Regions from separate parts of the Serratia sp. DFXYC6 genome, predicted to be linked through region 2. Evidence: predicted binding sites of a transcription regulator. Region 2 holds the regulator's gene; the other holds the start of a gene.
What was found. The regulator sigma-54, encoded in region 2, starts transcription at its own class of promoters, with help from an activator protein. The targets are predictions, from matches to a motif close to GTTGGCACANNTTTCGCTNT.
Positions count from the first base shown of each region.

Region 1: glnA (glutamate--ammonia ligase) is a predicted target of sigma-54. The motif match lies at 1,430-1,449, and genes of this name have one in related genera.

Region 1 is NZ_JBXUNV010000007.1:14,815-18,231, forward strand. It holds gene glnA (glutamate--ammonia ligase) at 1-1,350, opposite strand, end outside; gene typA (ribosome-dependent GTPase TypA) at 1,721-3,417, shown strand, end outside.
Region 2 is NZ_JBXUNV010000002.1:461,642-465,058, forward strand. It holds gene lptA (lipopolysaccharide ABC transporter substrate-binding protein LptA) at 1-511, shown strand, start outside; gene lptC (LPS export ABC transporter periplasmic protein LptC) at 1-3, shown strand, start outside; gene lptB (LPS export ABC transporter ATP-binding protein) at 518-1,243, shown strand; gene rpoN (RNA polymerase factor sigma-54) at 1,296-2,729, shown strand; gene hpf (ribosome hibernation promoting factor) at 2,753-3,040, shown strand; gene ptsN (PTS IIA-like nitrogen regulatory protein PtsN) at 3,196-3,417, shown strand, end outside.

The DNA of each region.
Region 1 (3,417 bases), on a different contig from region 2:
CTCTTCTTTGCGCAGTTCGATGTAGGCATCGATCGCATCGTCGGTGAACACGCCGCCGCGGGTCAGGAACTCGCGGTCTTCGTTCAGTGCGGCCATCGCCTCGTCCAGCGAGCCGGCCACTTTTGGGATCTCGGCTTCTTCTTCCGGCGGCAGGTCGTACAGGTTCTTGTCCATGGCATCGCCAGGGTGGATCTTGTTGATGATGCCGTCCAGGCCGGCCATCAGCAGTGCGGCGAAGCACAGGTATGGGTTAGCCGCCGGATCCGGGAAGCGGGCTTCGATGCGGCGCGCTTTCGGGCTGGCGACCACCGGGATGCGGATAGACGCGGAGCGGTTACGGGCGGAGTAAGCCAGCATCACCGGCGCTTCGTAGCCTGGCACCAGACGTTTGTACGAGTTGGTGGTCGGGTTGGCCAGCGCGTTGATCGCCTTGGCGTGCTTGATGATACCGCCGATGTAGAACAGTGCGGTTTCAGACAGGCCGCCGTATTTGTCGCCGGCGAACAGGTTGGTGCCGTTCTTGGACAGCGACATGTGGCAGTGCATGCCGGAACCGTTGTCGCCGAACATGGGTTTCGGCATGAAGGTCGCGGTTTTACCGAAGGCGTGCGCCACGTTGTGCACCACGTACTTGTAGATCTGAATTTCGTCGGCTTTCTTGGTCATGGTGTTGAAGCGGGTCGCCACTTCGTTCTGACCGGCGGTCGCCACTTCGTGGTGGTGCGCTTCAACCACCAGGCCCATCTCTTCCATGGTCAGACACATGGTGGAACGCAGATCCTGCGAAGAGTCGACCGGTGGAACCGGGAAGTAACCGCCTTTCACCGCCGGACGGTGGCCTTTGTTGCCGCCGTCGTATTTTGTGCCGGAGTTCCAGGCGCCTTCGATATCGTCGATCGCCACGTGGGAACCGCGGATGCTGCTGCCGAAGCGGATGTCGTCGAACAGGAAGAACTCAGGCTCTGGCCCGAACAGCACGGTGTCCGCGATGCCGGAGGAGCGCAGGAAGTCTTCGGCGCGTTTGGAGATGGAGCGCGGGTCGCGATCGTAGCCTTGCATGGTGCCCGGCTCGAGAATGTCACAGCGAATGATCAGCGTAGGTTCTTCGAAGAACGGATCCAGAACCGCCGTGCTGGCGTCCGGCATCAGCACCATGTCAGATTCGTTGATGCCCTTCCAACCACCGATAGAGGAGCCGTCAAACATTTTACCTTCTTCGAAGAAGTCGGCGTTTACCTGGTGAGCCGGGATAGTCACGTGCTGTTCCTTACCCTTGGTGTCAGTGAAACGCAGGTCTACGAATTTCACTTCATGCTCATTCAGCATCGTCAAAACGTGTTCAGCGGACATACTTAACTCTCCCGGTTTATCATTGTCGTCGTCGTGGAACGAATCTGTGGAACTGGCTTTTTTTCGCCTTGAAAAGACTAAAGCGAAAAGCGTGCCAACTTTTAAAAAAGGCTTTCATCGCCTTTCTGCGCGGGTTTTACCCAACCACAGTATGCACCATTAGTGATAAATTGCACCGGAATGGTGCAATTGGGGTGGGCGTGGGCACTGAAATGGTGCAAAAGTGCAACGATTGCGGCTTTTTGCACCGTGAAAGGGATCACAAACTGACCGGTACGCGGTTGTTTATAAGAGATGGTTGTGATCTTGTTTAGTCCCTCGCTTAATACGTGTACAATAGCGCGCTATTTCTAATGCCCGAGGCAAAGCTGTGATCGAAAATTTGCGTAACATCGCCATTATTGCCCACGTTGACCATGGTAAAACCACCCTGGTTGATAAGCTGCTGCAACAATCCGGTACTTTCGGAGAGCGTGCGGAAGCCACCGAACGCGTAATGGACTCCAACGATTTGGAGAAAGAGCGTGGGATTACCATCCTCGCAAAAAACACCGCCATTAATTGGAACGGTTACCGTATCAACATCGTGGATACCCCGGGACACGCCGACTTCGGCGGCGAGGTAGAGCGCGTGATGTCGATGGTTGACTCGGTGCTGCTGGTTGTGGATGCAATGGATGGCCCTATGCCGCAAACCCGCTTCGTGACCAAGAAGGCCTTCGCCAACGGTCTGAAGCCGATCGTGGTCATCAACAAGGTTGACCGTCCTGGCGCGCGCCCTGACTGGGTTGTGGATCAGGTGTTCGACCTGTTCGTGAACCTCGACGCGACCGACGAGCAGCTCGACTTCCCGATCATCTACGCTTCTGCGCTGAACGGCATCGCCGGTGTCGACCACACCGACATGGCGGAAGACATGACCCCGCTGTATCAGGCGATCGTCGACCACGTGTCTGCGCCGCAGGTTGAGCTGGAAGCGCCATTCCAGATGCAGATCTCCCAGTTGGACTACAACAACTACCTGGGCGTTATCGGCATCGGCCGCATCAAGCGCGGTAAAGTGAAGCCGAACCAGCAGGTCACCATCATCGACAGCGAAGGCAAAACTCGCAACGGTAAAGTGGGTAAAGTGTTGGGTCATCTGGGTCTGGAGCGTATCGACAGCACCCTGGCGGAAGCGGGCGACATCATCGCCATCACCGGCCTGGGCGAGCTGAACATCTCCGACACCATCTGCGACACCAACGCCGTAGAAGCGCTGCCGGCGCTGTCCGTCGACGAACCGACCGTAACCATGTTCTTCAACGTCAACACCTCGCCGTTCTGCGGTAAAGAAGGTAAGTACGTGACCTCGCGTCAGATCCTGGATCGTCTGAACAAAGAACTGGTGCACAACGTGGCGCTGCGCGTCGAAGAAACCGACGATGCGGACGCCTTCCGCGTATCCGGTCGTGGCGAGCTGCACCTGTCGGTGCTGATCGAAAACATGCGTCGCGAAGGTTTCGAGCTGGCGGTTTCCCGTCCGAAAGTTATCTTCCGCGAAATCGATGGCCGCAAGCAGGAGCCATTCGAGAACGTAACGCTGGATATCGAAGAGCAGCATCAGGGTTCCGTGATGCAAGCGATGGGTGAGCGTAAAGCTGACCTGAAAAACATGGATCCGGACGGTAAGGGTCGCGTGCGTCTCGACTACGTGATCCCAAGCCGCGGTCTGATCGGCTTCCGTAACGAATTCATGACCATGACTTCGGGTACCGGCCTGCTGTACTCCACCTTCAGCCACTACGACGACGTGCGTCCGGGCGAAGTGGGCCAGCGTCAGAACGGCGTGCTGATCTCCAACGGCCAAGGCAAAGCGGTCGCGTTCGCGCTGTTCGGCCTGCAGGATCGCGGCAAGCTGTTCCTGGGCCACGGTGCGGAAGTGTATGAAGGCCAGATCATCGGTATTCACTCACGTTCCAACGACCTGACCGTAAACTGTCTGACCGGTAAGAAGCTGACCAACATGCGTGCTTCCGGTACTGACGAAGCGACTACCCTGGTTCCGGCCATCAAAATGACCCTGGA
Region 2 (3,417 bases):
TAACCTGTTGCTCGGCAGCTTAGTTTTGGCCGCCAGCGCCCCCGCTCTGGCGCTGAAATCCGACTCCAGCCAGCCGGTCAGCATCGACTCGCTCAAGCAGTCGTTGGACATGCAAAGCAACGTCAGCACCTTCACCGACAACGTGGTGATCAAACAGGGCACCATCGATATTCGCGCAGACAAGGTGGTAGTCACCCGCCCGGGCGGAGATCAGAATAAGACCTATATTGAAGCGTTCGGCAACCCGGTAACCTTCTACCAGATGCAGGACAGCGGCAAGCCGGTCAAAGGCCACGCGCAGAAAGTGCGTTACGACGTGGCGACCCAGCTGGTGACCCTGACGGGCAACGCCTATCTGGAGCAGCTCGACAGCAACGTGAAAGGCGATCGCATCACCTATCTGGTGCAACAGCAGCAAATGCAGGCGTTTAGCGATAAAGGCAAACGCGTGACAACGGTTCTGGTACCGTCGCAGTTGCAAGACAAAAACGAGCAAAAAAAGAGTAACTAATCACTTATGGCAACACTCATCGCAGAAAACCTGGCGAAAGCCTACAAGGGCCGTAAAGTTGTCGAAGACGTCAGCCTGAAAGTGAAATCCGGCGAGATCGTCGGCCTGCTCGGCCCGAACGGTGCAGGTAAAACCACCACCTTCTACATGGTGGTCGGCATCGTGCCGCGCGACGCCGGGCGCATCGTGATCGACGAAGAAGACATCAGCCTGCTGCCGCTGCACGCCCGCGCGCGCCGCGGTATTGGTTACCTGCCGCAGGAAGCGTCGATCTTCCGCCGCCTGAGCGTGTACGACAACCTGATGGCGGTGCTGGAGATCCGTCCCGACCTCACCAGCGAACAGCGCGAAGACCGTGCCAAGGAGCTGATGGAAGAGTTCCATATCTCCCATCTGCGCGACAGCCTTGGCCAGGCGTTGTCCGGCGGTGAACGCCGCCGCGTCGAAATCGCCCGCGCGCTGGCGGCCAACCCGAAATTCATTCTGCTGGACGAACCCTTCGCCGGGGTGGATCCGATTTCCGTTATCGACATCAAAAAAATCATCGAGCACCTGCGTGACAGCGGCCTGGGCGTGCTGATCACCGACCACAACGTGCGCGAGACGCTGGACGTATGTGAACGCGCCTACATCGTCAGCCAGGGCAAACTGATTGCCCACGGCACTCCGGATGCTATTCTGGCCGACGAGCAGGTTAAACGCGTTTATCTGGGCGAAGAGTTCCGCCTCTAAGCGCCGGCGCGCCCTGCGGGGCGACACCGTTAACGGAAGTAGACAGAAAACTATGAAGCAAGGTTTGCAACTCAGGCTCAGTCAACAGCTGGCCATGACTCCTCAGCTCCAGCAGGCGATCCGCCTGCTGCAGTTGTCCACGCTTGAGCTTCAGCAAGAGATCCAGCTGGCGCTGGAGAGCAATCCGCTGCTTGAACAGACCGATCTGCACGACGAAATCGACGCCAAAGAAACCCAGGAGACCGAGGGGCTCGATACCCGCGAGGCGCTGGAACAGAAAGACATGCCGGAAGAGCTGCCGCTGGACGCCACCTGGGATGAGATCTACACCGCCGGCACGCCGTCCGGCACCGGCACCGACTACAGCGACGACGAGCTGCCGGTCTATCAGGGCGAGACCACCCAAACGCTGCAGGATTACCTGATGTGGCAGGTGGATCTGACGCCGTTTTCCGATACCGACGCCGCCATCGCCACCTCCATCGTCGACGCGGTGGACGACACCGGCTATCTCACCGTGCCGCTGGAAGACATTCTGGAAAGCCTGGGTGACGAAAACGTGACCCTCGAGGAAGTCGAGGCGGTGTTGAAGCGCGTGCAGCGTTTCGATCCGATCGGCGTCGCCGCGCGCGATCTGCGCGATTGCCTGCTGGTGCAGCTCTCCCAATACGCCAAAGACACCCCTTACCTGGCCGAAGCGCGGCTGATCATCAGCGACCATCTGGATCTGCTGGCCAACCATGACTTTCGCAGCCTGATGCGATCAACCCGGCTAAAAGAAGATACACTGAAAGAAGCGATGCTGCTGATTCAGTCGCTCGATCCGCGCCCGGGGCAGTCGATCAATACCGGCGAATCGGAATACGTGATTCCGGACGTGCTGGTGCGCAAGACGCAGAACAAATGGACGGTCGAGCTCAACGGCGACAGCGTGCCGCGTTTGAAGATCAATCAGCAATACGCCGCGCTGGGCAACAGCGCCCGCAGTGAAGCCGACGGCCAGTTCATCCGCAGCAACCTGCAGGAAGCCAAGTGGCTGATTAAAAGCCTGGAGAGCCGCAATGAGACGCTGCTGAAGGTCACCCGCTGCATCGTCGATCAACAGCAGGCGTTCTTCGAGCAAGGCGAAGAGTTTATGAAACCCATGGTGCTGGCGGATATCGCCCAGGCCGTGGATATGCATGAATCGACGATCTCGCGCGTCACCACGCAGAAGTTTCTGCACAGCCCGCGCGGCATTTTCGAATTGAAATATTTCTTCTCCAGCCACGTGAATACCGACAGCGGCGGCGAAGCCTCCTCGACGGCGATCCGCGCGTTGGTGAAGAAATTGATTGCGGCGGAAAACCCCGCCAAACCACTCAGCGACAGCAAGCTGGCCACCCTGCTCGCCGATCAGGGGATCATCGTGGCGCGGCGCACCGTCGCCAAGTACCGAGAGTCTTTGTCCATCCCGCCGTCGAACCAGCGTAAACAGTTGGTTTGACCTCTATTGAGAAGGAAGACACTATGCAGCTCAACATTACCGGACACCACATCGAAATCACCGATCCGTTGCGCGAGTTCGTGAACAACAAGTTCGCCAAACTCGAACAGTATTTTGATCGCATCAATCAGGTGTATGTTGTATTAAGTGTGGAAAAAGTGCAGCAAATTGCGGAAGCAACGGTGCACGTGAATGGAGGCGAGTTGCACGCCACCTCGGAAGACGAGAATATGTATGCCGCAATTGATACGCTGATCGACAAATTGGCACGTCAATTGAACAAACATAAAGACAAATTGAAGCAACACTGACACCCTAACCCATTCCATGAGGCGGCATCCGTCGCCGCCTCCCCCTTCGGCGCGTGACCCGCATGGGTGACGCGCCGAACGGTAATCAGGGTTAAAACCGACGAAAAACCGCCTTACCGGGTTCGCCCGGCGGCGCGGTTTTAAGTGAAGATGAGATGAACAACGAATATATGCAATTAAGCTCGGTGTTAAACATCGAGTGCACCAAAAGCTCGGTACACTGCACCAGCAAGAAGCGGGCTTTGGAAATTATCAGCGAACTGGCCGCCAAACAGCTCAACCTGCCTTCGCAGGTGGTGTTTGACGCGGTTCTCACCCGGGAGCGCATGGGCAGCACCGGTATCGGCAACGGTATCGCCATTCCCCACGGCAAACTG